DNA from 4 places in the Cobetia sp. UCD-24C genome. Region 4 is predicted to be linked to each of the others. Evidence: predicted binding sites of a transcription regulator. Region 4 holds the regulator's gene; each other region holds the start of a gene.

What was found. Region 4 encodes sigma-54, which starts transcription at its own class of promoters, with help from an activator protein. Its sites were predicted from a motif close to TGGCACNNNNNTTGCTNT; they were not measured.
Region 1: AOG28_RS07560 (ammonium transporter) is a predicted target of sigma-54. The motif match lies at 1,293-1,310, and genes of this name have one in related genera.
Region 2: AOG28_RS10785 (P-II family nitrogen regulator) is a predicted target of sigma-54. The motif match lies at 1,712-1,729, and genes of this name have one in related genera.
Region 3: glnA (glutamate--ammonia ligase) is a predicted target of sigma-54. The motif match lies at 947-964, and genes of this name have one in related genera.

Annotation. Positions count from the first base shown of each region.
Region 1 is NZ_LJTD01000004.1:267,819-270,922, forward strand. It holds gene AOG28_RS07555 (DUF1989 domain-containing protein) at 1-1,062, shown strand, start outside; gene AOG28_RS07560 (ammonium transporter) at 1,448-2,773, shown strand; gene AOG28_RS18420 (hypothetical protein) at 2,924-3,091, shown strand.
Region 2 is NZ_LJTD01000006.1:232,892-235,995, reverse strand. It holds gene AOG28_RS10795 (CBU_0592 family membrane protein) at 630-908, shown strand; gene AOG28_RS10790 (accessory factor UbiK family protein) at 1,003-1,377, opposite strand; gene AOG28_RS10785 (P-II family nitrogen regulator) at 1,815-2,153, shown strand; gene AOG28_RS10780 (ammonium transporter) at 2,185-3,104, shown strand, end outside.
Region 3 is NZ_LJTD01000006.1:41,711-44,814, reverse strand. It holds gene typA (translational GTPase TypA) at 1-456, opposite strand, end outside; gene glnA (glutamate--ammonia ligase) at 1,099-2,505, shown strand; gene AOG28_RS09970 (DUF4124 domain-containing protein) at 2,955-3,104, shown strand, end outside.
Region 4 is NZ_LJTD01000001.1:406,556-409,659, forward strand. It holds gene lptB (LPS export ABC transporter ATP-binding protein) at 1-726, shown strand, start outside; gene AOG28_RS01745 (RNA polymerase factor sigma-54) at 960-2,408, shown strand; gene hpf (ribosome hibernation-promoting factor, HPF/YfiA family) at 3,070-3,104, shown strand, end outside.

The sequences.
Region 1 (3,104 bases), on a different contig from region 4:
CATTACGAAGGGTGGGGCGCGCGGGCCGAATATCTGGCTTGCCGCGAGCGGGTCGCGATGATGGATCTCTCGGCGCTGCGCAAGTTCGAGGTCGCCGGTCCCGATGCCGAACGCCTGCTGCAATACGCATTGACCCGCAATGTACGACGGCTCTCCATCGGCGAGGTGGTGTACTCGGCCATGTGTCAGGAAACCGGCGGCATGCTCGATGACGGCACCTTGTTCCGCATGGGCGAGCAGACCTTCCGCTGGATCTGCGGTGACCCGGCCAGCGGCCAGTGGCTCAGGGAGCTTGCCCAGCGCCAGGGATATCGCGTCACGGTGCGTGACTCCACTCATCAGCTGCACAACATCGCGCTGCAGGGGCCGAAGAGCCGCGAGGTGCTGGCGCCGCTGATCTGGAATGCGCGTACCCAGCCAGACGTTCAGGGGCTGGGCTGGTTCCGCTTCATGATCGGTCGTCTGTCGGGGCCGGATGGCATTCCGCTGATGGTGTCGCGTACCGGCTATACCGGCGAGCTCGGTTATGAAATCTGGTGTCATCCCAAGGACGCCCCGGCCGTGTGGGAGGCGATCTGGGCGGCGGGTGAGCCCCATGGCATCGCGCCTCTGGGCCTGGATGCCCTCGACATGCTGAGAATCGAGGCGGGGCTGATTTTCGCCGGTCATGAATTCTGCCCGCAGACTTCCCCCTATGAAGCGGGTATCGGCTTCACCGTGCCGATGAAGAGCAAGGAGGATGATTTCGTCGGGCGGGCAGCGCTGCAACGCGAGGCGCCGGAATCACGGCATCGTGTGATGGGCATGAAGATGCACAGCAGCGAGTTGGTCAGCCATGGCGATCTCGTCTACAACGGCCGCTATCCGGTGGGCGTGGTCACCAGTGCCACCCAGTCGCCGCTGCTTGATCGTTCCATCGCGATGTGCCGCCTGGCACCGGACTTCGCAAGCCCGGGAACCCAGCTTGAGATCGGCCAGCTGGATGGCCATCAGAAGCGCCTCGCCGCCGAGGTGGTGGCATTGCCTTTCCATGACCCGGAGCGCCTCAAGGTGCGTAGCTGATCTCACTGCCAGGAGGGCAAGCATGAGAGGTGAGTCGCGAGCAATGACTTGCGTATATGCAGCGCCCTGCAAGTCATCTCACGGTGCATGCCGTGGCCGGCATGCCTCAATAACGCCCATCCTCCTCGCAGGGAAGGCTTCATGGGCTTCATATCTGAAGAGGAGTCCTCGGTTTCAAGAATGATTCAGTAAAAACAACGAATTGCTGAGGGTGGCCAATCAGGGTCATCTGGCATGTCGCTTGCTTTATCCAGCAGGTCCCCTTGAAAAACAACAACAACCCCCGGACGGGCAGTGCCGCTTGCACAGTGAGGCGCGCTGATCCACAGGCTCCGGTAAAGGAGAAAAGACGATGGATGAAAAGACGTTGCAAAGCATATTGAATATGCATCAGGCGATGAACATCGAGGTGTTCTATTGGTGGTGTACCGCCATCATGTTCCTGATCCATGCAGGCTTTCTGGCCTATGAGATCGGTGCTTCGCGTTCCAAGAATGCGTTGGCATCCGGCATGAAGAACGTGCTGACGCTGGCCTCGATCATCCCCGCCTTCTACTTCGTGGGCTGGTGGATCTACAACGCCTTCCCCAACGGGCTGATCCCCATCGAGGCGTCCGCCGCTCTGCCGTGGAGCGCGAGCATGCGTCCGGACGCTGATGACATGGGTACCGGCATCTTCTTCGCCGCCTTTGCCCTGTTCGGCGCGACCACCGGCTCCATCCTGTCGGGGGCGGTGATCGAACGCATCCGCCTGGGGGCCTTCCTGATTCTGGCGGTGATTCTCGGTGCCGGTGTCTGGATCATGGCGGGCGCCTGGGGCTGGCATCCGGATGGCTGGATGCTGCACAAGCTGGGCTACCACGATGTCGGCGCCGCCGGTGTGGTGCACGCCGTGGCCGGCTTCTTCGCGCTGGGCGTGCTGCTCAATCTGGGCGCGCGCATCGGCAAGTACAGTGACGATGGCAAGCCGCAGGTGATCGCGCCGCACAACATGCCGATGACCCTGATCGGCCTGATGCTGATCATCGTCGGTTTCTTCGGCTTCCTCGGCGGCTGCATCATCTTCAACACCGGTGACATCGGCTGGACCACCATCTACGGCAATCGCACCAACCTTTCTGCCTTCGCCTTCAATACTCTGATGGGCTTCGGCGGCGGTGTGATCGGTGCCTATCTGTCCTCGCGTGATCCCTTCTGGACCATGTCCGGTGCGCTGGGCGGCATCATCACCGTCGCGGCGGGGCTGGATCTCTACAACCCGGGCCTGGCCTTCGTGCTGGCGGTCACCGGTGGCGCCCTGATGCCGAAGATCGGCGCACTGCTCGAGAAGCGTGGCCTGGATGACTCCGTCGGCGCCTTCGCGGTGCATGGCTTCTGCGGCTTCTACGGCGTGGTACTGGTGGGTATCTTCGCGGCTGGCTTCCCGAATGTCGGCGAAGGCGTGCCGGACGTTTCCTTCACCGGCCAGCTGACCGGCGCGGTGGTGATGGCGCTGACGGGCTTCATTCCGGGCTGGGGCGTGGCCTATCTGCTCAAGAAGTTCAACCTGCTGCGCGTGCCGCCGCATGTCGAAGTGCTGGGGCTGGACCTGTTCGAAGTCCCGGCCAAGGCCTACCCGGAAAGCCTGTCCTCCGAGACGAGCTCCAGCGTGCCGGCACGTTCCGGTGGGGTGGTCGCGGCGCCGATGGACAAGCGTCCGGACATCAGCTGAGTCCTGGTAGCTGAGCCCTGGTAGCTGAGCCCCGGCGCACCTTCTGAAGGGGCCGGTCTGTCGAGATGATGTCGAGATAAGCGCTGACTGGCCCCGTTATTGCAGTACTGGTAGACCCAACCGATATCCGCTTTCGCAAGGAGTCTTGCAATGGAAACTGTCGATACTGTGGTACACGCTGGCAACTACGCCTTCTTCTTCAGCAACTCTGGCGCCGTGGCGGTGTGCCTGCTGGTCGCCGCTGGCGTCTGCGTTGCGCTGAGCGCCAACATCCTGCGCCACGAGAAAGCGTCCTTCGAGAGCAAGAAGACGCCGTGACCCTCTGGTGAGC
Region 2 (3,104 bases), on a different contig from region 4:
TGAGGCGCCTGTCAGGGAGAGATCAGCGACGGCGCATGCGCTGCGTTCGAGGAGTTTGCACGAGTATCGGGTCGTTGATGTCCGGGGATTGGCGCCTGAGGACCTGGTACTGAGTGACGGGTGACGGCTTACTGCTGCCTGGTGATTGAGAGCGTCTGGTGCCCTGCGGCTGCGGCTGCGGCTGCGGCTGCCATTCAGCTTCACCCACAGCGGCGCGCCCGGGGGCTGACGATGTGGGTCGCTTGCCGACATGACGCTTACGCTGCCAGCATTGCCGACAAACGCTCGCGGCGAGTTAAAAGTAGCGGCTTTGGCAGCAGTTTCCACGCAAAAGCGCCTTTTTTTGCGCATTTCAGCGCCACCAGTCGCCACATGGGCATGGTGTGAGGCCGACTCGAGACCTGCCTGCACCAAGAAAGTGCTCATACAGGGGCGATAGCGCCCTCGAGAGAGCCACAAGAGTGCCGCCGGACGGGGACTGCTGTATATTTGATCGGTTGTCCCGGCCTTGCCGGGATGACCGCCAAGCTGTCTCACGGAACGCCGCCGATGCGCGGCAGAGAATCGTCCAACCCACGGAAAGGGCCAGCCATTCAGGACGACTTCGGCTTGTTTCAGGAGCACTACCCATGCAAGACATGCTTGCCCCGCTGGCATCCCTGGCGGATGTGATCGGCATGCTAGGCACCACTCTGGTCGTCGGCGCCTTCTTCCTGCTGCAGATCGGCAGACTCGATGCCCGCAGCCTGACCTACAACCTGATGAATCTGAGCGGGGCGATCCTGCTGTTGATCAGCCTGTGCATCAATTTCAACCTCGCCAGCTTCGTGATCGAGATCTTCTGGATCATCGCCTCAGTGGTAGGTCTGGTGCGCTGGATGCTGGGCACTCGCCCCCAGACTGCCTGAGGCCGCCCCTCAGAATCAGCGGCGCCCATGACGCAAAAAACCGCCACGCCCCGAAAGGGCGTGGCGGTTTTGGTTCAGCCGTCACCTGACGGAATCAGGCGTCGCGCTGGCGCTCGATTTCCGCGGCGTGACTGGCGGCTTCACGCTTCGCTACCGCGGCTTCCCCCTCGTCATCCACTGGCGTGGCGGGCTCGGCAGCCGGTGCATTGGCCGCTACCAGCCCCTGCTTCTCCAGCAGTGCCTCGAGGGCGATGACCTGCTTTTCCAGCGACTCGACGCGGCTGCGCGTACGCGTCAGCACATCCATCATGATGTCGAAGTCTTCACGCGAGACCAGTTCCATGCGGTCGAAGGCACCGCGCATCACCCCTTGCACGGACTTCTGCAGCTCTTCCGGGCCATGCGAGGCATCCTGCAGGCGCTCACCGATCTGCTGGGCCATACGCCCGATGACGTCATTCTTGAACATGCTGCACCTCAGCCGTTGCGGGCCGGCAGACGCGTCGTGCGGACTGCCGGTCAGAAAATGATGACACCCCTGTACATGGGGCCGTCGTGTCCTGCTGCAAGGATACGCAACCCTGGAGTCGGGTGCATGCCCCGCATCGCCCTGCACCAGACAATCCTCATCGACAGGCACACACCTGCACCACATTAGCACTTGCCCCCACACCCAAAGGCGCAGAAACAGCACCATTACGGTGCATGCCAGGTGACCTTCGGATTCAGCCATCTTTGCACAGGCCGAAAGACTGTCAGCCATCCTGCGATAACCAGATGAGTTACAAGGATTTTCAGCCGCATGGCACATCTCGTGCGATGCACTTGTCAGGAACAGGCCGCCAGCTCATCTGACTGGCCATGCTTAACAAGAATGATCATTCCGGTAGCGAACGGGGGCAGCACATGAAACTGATCACCGCCATCATCAAACCCTTCAAGTTGGACGACGTGCGAGAAGCACTGGCCGACAACGGCGTGCAGGGGATTACCGTCACCGAAGTGAAGGGCTTCGGACGTCAGAAGGGGCACACCGAGCTATATCGCGGTGCCGAGTACGTCGTCGACTTCCTTCCCAAGGTCAAGATTGAAGTGGCTGTCGATGACAGCAGTGTGGAATCGGTACTGGACGCCATCACCCAGGCGGCCAACAGCGGCAAGATCGGCGACGGCAAGCTGTTCGTCACTCCGCTGGACGATGTCATCCGTATCCGCACCGGTGAACGCGGCGCCGACGCTGTCTGAGCCCCGCGCACAATAACAAGGAGAACCCCGCATGAACGAGATCATCGAGGTCAAGTACGCACTTGATACCTTCTACTTCCTGGTCTGTGGCGCCCTGGTGCTATGGATGGCAGCCGGCTTTGCCATGCTCGAGGCCGGTCTGGTCCGCGCCAAGAACACCACCGAGATCCTGACCAAGAACGTGGCGCTGTTCGCCATCGCCTGCACCATGTACATGGTCGTCGGTTACCACATCATGTACTCGAGCGCCGAAGGCGGCTTCCTGCCGAGCCTGGGCTTCCTGATCGGTGCCGAGAATACCGCTGAGGAAGCGCTCGCTTCCGGTGGCGACATCTACTACAGCGCACGTTCCGACTTCTTCTTCCAGGTCGTGTTCGTGGCTACCGCCATGTCCATCGTCTCCGGTGCGGTCGCCGAGCGCATGAAGCTGTGGGCCTTCCTGGCCTTCGCCGTGGTCATGACCGGCGTCATCTACCCGGTGCAGGGTTACTGGACCTGGGGTGGCGGCTTCCTGAGCGCAGCGGGCTTCAGCGACTTCGCCGGTTCCGGCATCGTGCACATGGCCGGCGCTTCCGCCGCACTGGCAGGCGTGCTGCTGCTGGGCGCTCGCAAGGGCAAGTACGGCAAGAATGGCGAGATCAATGCCATCCCGGGCGCCAACCTGCCGCTGGCCACGCTGGGTACCTTCATCCTGTGGCTGGGATGGTTGGGCTTCAACGGCGGCTCCGAGCTGGTGCTGTCCAACATCGATGAGGCCAACGCGGTCGCTCAGGTCTTCGTCAACACCAATGCCGCTGCCTGTGGTGGTGTCATCGCCGCGCTGATCCTCGCACGTCTGTGGTTCCGCAAGGCTGACCTGACCATGGCCCTCAACGGCGCACTGGCTGGCCTGGTCGCCATCACTGCGGGTCCGCTGGCACCGAGCGTCGGTGCTGCCACCCTGATCGGTGC
Region 3 (3,104 bases), on a different contig from region 4:
GCCCAGGTTGTCGAACAGATCGAAGATCTGGTCAACGACCCAGTCAGGACGAGAGCCCGGACGGTCGATCTTGTTGACGACGACGATCGGCTTCAGGCCCTGGGCGAATGCCTTCTGGGTCACGAAGCGAGTCTGCGGCATCGGGCCATCGACGGCATCGACCAGCAGCAGCACGGAATCGACCATGGACATCACGCGCTCGACTTCGCCACCGAAGTCAGCGTGCCCAGGGGTATCCACGATGTTGATGTGGTAGTCATTCCACTGGATCGCGGTGTTCTTCGCGAGAATGGTGATGCCGCGCTCTTTTTCCTGGTCGTTGGAATCCATGATGCGTTCCTGACCCTCGGCCTTGCGGTCCAGGGTGCCAGACTGACTCAGGAGCTTGTCGACCAGGGTAGTTTTACCGTGGTCAACGTGGGCGATGATGGCTATGTTGCGAAGTTTCTCGATCACGACGGGAACCTGTGCGGAAAATGGGCGCTCGCGTACCGGGCGCTTGTGATTTGGGGCGCATTATAGGGGGCATGGCATGCCTCCTGCCAGCATCGTGCATTCACGAGGCGAGTCAGCGAGTGCCTTCAATTGGCCTGAAGTGCCCAAATGGTTGTCTCTCAAGTCTTTTCCGCGCCCTTGTCGCGGATGAAAAAAACTTGTGAGTCGAGGCAAACATGAGGATGAAAGAAAGAAATGACCGCAATGTGATGCTGACGTGATCATCGGGTGTGAGCGGAGAAATCCCCGGGATTCAGCGTTTTGCACCAATGTGGAGCAGCGGCGTTTTTTGGTGCACTCAAATGATGAATCTGCACTGCGCGGCAAGAATTTTTGCACCTTGTCGGCCCATCTTTGGTCGGGTTTTCGTGCTGCATGCATGAAGATGGTGATGTTTTTTTTCAGCATATTCATGAGCTTACTGAAATGAGCGGTGCGGCGTGCGCCATTCTGGCACGCTCGCTGCATTGTTAGAGCATCCTGTCTGATGGCTGGCATAACGACGCCGACCATGAGAGAAAAGGCTTACAAAATAGAGCAATAACCCCAGACAACGCTGACACCAACTGTAACCAGAGCCGCCGGCTCCATCGGAGAATTACCATGGCTGAGAAGACACTTGCCCTGATTGAAGAACACGAAGTCAAGTGGGTTGATCTGCGCTTCACCGACACCAAGGGCAAGGAGCAGCACGTCTCCATCCCGGCGCGTACAGTGGATGAGGAATTCTTCGAGAACGGCCAGATGTTCGATGGTTCCTCCATTGAAGGTTGGAAGGGCATCAACGAATCCGACATGATCCTGATGCCGGACGACGGCACTGCCTTCCTCGACCCGTTCACCGAAGACACCACCCTGGTGCTGCGTTGCGACGTCATCGAGCCGGCCACCATGCAGGGCTATGAGCGCGACCCGCGTTCCGTCGCCAAGCGCGCCGAGGAATTCCTGAAGTCCACCGGTCTGGGCGACACCGCCTTCTTCGGTCCGGAGCCGGAATTCTTCATCTTCGACGAAGTGCACTGGAAGAACGAGATGAACGGTTCCATGTTCAAGATCTCTTCCGAAGAAGGTGCCTGGGCGACCGATTCCACGCCGGAAGGCGGCAACCTGGGTCACCGTCCGCGTCTGAAGGGCGGCTACTTCCCGGTCCCGCCGATCGACAGCTTCCACGATATCCGTGCTGCCATGTGCAACACCCTGGAAGCCATCGGTCAGGAAGTCGAAGTTCACCACCACGAAGTGGCGAACGCCGGCCAGAACGAGATCGGTGTCAAGTTCAACACCCTGGTCAAGAAGGCCGATGAGGTTCAGGAACTCAAGTACGTGATCCACAACGTGGCTCACGCCTACGGCAAGTCCGCGACCTTCATGCCCAAGCCGCTGGTCGGTGACAACGGTTCCGGCATGCACGTTCACCAGTCCTTCTGGAAGGATGGCGACAACCAGTTCGCTGGTGACGAGTACGCGGGTCTGTCCGAAATGGCCCTCTACTACATTGGCGGCATCATCAAGCACGCTCGTGCCCTGAATGCCTTCACCAATGCGTCCACCAACTCCTACAAGCGTCTGGTGCCGGGCTTCGAAGCGCCGGTCATGCTGGCCTACTCTGCCCGCAACCGTTCCGCTTCCATCCGTATCCCGTACACCGCCAGCCCGAAAGGCAAGCGTGTCGAGGCGCGTTTCCCGGATCCGACGGCCAACCCGTACCTGGCGTTCTCCGCGATGCTGATGGCCGGTATCGACGGTATCAAGAACAAGATCCACCCGGGCGACGCGATGGACAAGAACCTCTACGACCTGCCGGCCGAAGAAGCCAAGTCCATCCCGACCGTGGCCGAGAGCCTCGAACAGGCCCTGACCGCGCTGGACGGCGATCGTGAGTTCCTGACCCAGGGCGGCGTCTTCACCGACGACATGATCGATGCCTACCTCGAGCTGAAGGGCGAAGACGTCCAGCGCCTGCGCATGGCGACTCACCCGCTCGAATTCGACATGTATTACAGTGTCTAAGTGCTACAGCGCCCAAGTACTGCAGCGTCCAAGCGCTGCAGAGGTTGAGGCAGACATTCGCTAGTCACGCCATCTGACGGAGTGCCTTCCCGGTGAAGGCCATCCACGGACGATGACGACAGCAGGGCCACACCGACAGGTGTGGCCCTGTTTTTCATTATGGCCCTGCTTCGTTCTATCTCTTTGCTCTGATCATTTGCTCTGCCCCTGATCCTTTTCCCTGAGATCGGCCATGCTGATGACAGACCTGCAGGGCGCGGTGGTAGCCTTGCGTGACAGTCAATGCACACAGGCGTCTTGTCGAAGGCCCCAAATGCTGGCATCAACGCGGTAAGCTTTGTAACTTGTTAGCCTTGTCATCAGGCAGCAGGATCGCCTGTCGATAGACCCAACCCGCTGGAGCTGCCTGCGGCTTCTGGCCTCCCATGACTCTCTTCAGGAATCTTCGGATGTGGCCCTTCGTATCCTCCCTGCGCGTCGCGAACCCCGCGACTGACTCGCGTGCACTGCCAGCAGCGCGCCCCGAGCCACTGCAGTGCCTGCTGCTGGCAGCGACGCTGATGCTGTCGAGCCTGTCGTTCGATCTACAGGCGGCCCAG
Region 4 (3,104 bases):
CCGCGTACGCTGAGCGTTCGCCATCTGGCCAAGGCCTACAAGGGCCGCAAGGTGGTCAAGGACATCTCGCTGGAGATCCGCCAGGGCGACATCGTCGGCCTGCTGGGCCCCAACGGCGCCGGCAAGACGACCTCGTTCTACATGATCGTCGGGCTGGTGCGCGCCGATGCCGGCAACGTCTCCATCGATGACAAGGACCTCTCCGCTGCCGCCATGCATCAGCGTGCACGCGCCGGCATCGGCTATCTGCCGCAGGAAGCGTCGATCTTCCGCAAGCTGTCGGTGGCCGACAACATCATGGCGATTTTGGAAACCCGCAAGGACCTGGATCGCAATGGCCGCAAGGCACGCCTTGAAGAGTTGCTCGAGGAATTCAGCATCACGCACATCCGCGCCAGCGCCGGCATGAGCCTGTCCGGCGGTGAGCGTCGTCGGGTCGAGATCGCCCGTGCACTGGCCACCGAGCCGGACTTCGTGCTGCTCGATGAGCCCTTTGCCGGCGTCGACCCCATCTCGGTGGGCGAGATCAAGAGCATCGTGCGCCAACTGCGCGATCGTGGCATCGGCGTGCTGATCACCGACCACAACGTGCGCGAGACGCTCGATATCTGTGACACCGCCTATATCGTCGGCGATGGCCAGATCATCGCCCACGGTGATGCGGACTCCATCCTGGCCAACCAGCAGGTGCGCGACGTCTACCTGGGCCACGAGTTCACGCTCTAGGGTCAGCGGCTGCGCTGAGTCCTCGCGAGGCAAAAGCTTCAAAAGCCGCTGCGTGATTTTATCGCGTAGCGGCTTTTTCATGTCTGACATCAGACGCATGCATGACGTCCATACCACCTTGGTGGAAACATGGCATGCAAGTTGCTTGAATATTCACGACAACCACTTGTCAGTGCCCCGAGTCACGGTATAGCGTAGTAAGCACGTTCCTTTGCCGTGAATTGACTGACTCCATGAAACCCACCCTGCAACTCCGCCTCGGCACCTCGCTGACCATGACGCCGCAGCTCCAGCAAGCGATCCAGCTGCTGCAGCTGTCGACGCTCGACCTGCGTCAGGAGATTCAGCAAGCCCTCGAGTCCAACCCCATGTTGGAGCTCGACGAGGACTACGAGTCGCTGGATGTCGTCGAGACACAGGATTCGAGCGAGATCTCCACTGCCGACTCCTCGAGCGAGATTCCCGAGGAATACCCCCTCGACAGTGACTGGTCGGACCTCTACCAGGACCACGCCGGTAGCCTGACCAGCTCCGGCAGTGGCAGCGGGAGCGAAGAAGGGCCGGACTTCGATCGCAATACCAGCGTCGAGAGCCTGCAGGACCACCTGCGCTGGCAGCTGGCGATGACCGACCTCGATGGCCGTGAACGCCAGATGGCGGAGAGCCTGATCGATGCCGTCGACGGTGCTGGCTATCTGAGCCTGTCACTCGACGAGCTAGTCGATGGCCTGCGCGGCCAGGGCCTGCCCGGCCTCAAGGCCTCCGAACTCGAGCAGGTATTGCTGCGTCTGCAGCAGTTCGACCCGACCGGCGTCTTCGCCCGTGATCTGCGCGAATGCCTGCTGCTGCAACTGGCACTGCTGCCGGATGATCTGCCGCTGCTGGCGCAGGCGCGCCGCCTGGTACGTCAATTCCTCGAGGCACTGGGCAACGATGACCGCAAGCTGCTCAAGCGGCGCCTGAGCCTTGACGATGACGAGCTGGATCACGTCATCCGCCTGGTACGTGCGCTCGATCCGCGTCCGGCATCCGCCTGGGGCGAGCCCGCCAGCGATTACGTGATCCCTGATCTGCTGGTGCGCCATACCCGCCATGGCTGGCAGGTCGAGCTCAACCCGGAAGCGCTGCCCAAGCTGCGTATCCAGCCGGAATACGCCGCGCTGATCAAGCGTGCCGACAAGTCCGCCGACAACACCTTCCTCAAGGACAACCTGCAGGAAGCGCGCTGGCTGATGAAGAGCCTGTCATCGCGTAATGACACCCTGCTCAAGGTCGGCCGCGAGATCATGGCGCGCCAGATCGACTTCCTCGAGCAAGGCGAGGAAGGCATGAAGCCGCTGATTCTGGCCAACATCGCCGAAGTGGTCGAGATGCATGAGTCGACCATCTCGCGGGTCACGACCCAGAAGTACATCCACACCCCGCGCGGCGTCTTCGAGCTCAAGTTCTTCTTCTCGAGCCAGGTTGGTGGCAGCGGCAGTGGCGACGCCCACTCAAGCACCGCCATTCGTGCCCGCATCCGCAAGCTGATCGCGGAAGAGCCGGCCCGCAAGCCTCTCTCCGACTCGCGGCTGGTCGATCTGCTCGCCAGCGATGGCATCGAGGTCGCACGCCGTACCGTGGCCAAGTATCGCGAAGCGATGGGCATCCCCTCCTCCAGCGAGCGCAAGCGTCTGGCCTGACGCATCACCTGCGGCTGCCATGCCCTGCTCTCACCTCCACAATGGCAGCCGCCGCCAACCTCAAGCACTGGATTTTTCCGCTCATCAGCCTCTGACTTCGCGGGCAGCGGTATGCCTGTCGCGCGCTCTGTCATGCCGTCAACCGCTCGCCAATTGCCCGTCATGGCCCATGACGGCGCGCAGAATGATGGTAAAAAACCGCCGTTCCGGCAGCGTCATTTACCGTCAATCGCATGTTTTTAAAGTCACTTTTGCGCGTATTGCACCTGGATGACACCCGGCGAACCTCCCGTAACGCCGCTTGCTCCACGCAATCGAATCGTCTGAAAGGCGACGTACATGCAGGGATTGGCGACGAAAACCCGCCTTCTTGCGCGTCTTTCACGCACCACCCACCAGACGTGCCCTTGAAGTCCACTCCGTTACCCCTCACTGAGTTGAAGACAAGCACTGAGCCACGATGCAGCGCAGCGTTGATCTTTGCGCAAAGCTTGGGCATTGTCGGTACAGACGCTCACGACATCTGACGCCACTGGCAAGGGTGCGAAAACATCGCCAGACGGTGGCCGTCAAGCCTGTTGCAGAGCGTCCGATCAGGGTTTGCTCGTAGTCAAAAAGGGTTACAATTGAATGGCAACCCGCTGGATAAAGGAGCGTGTCCATGCAAGTGAATATCACCGGGCATCATGTGGAACT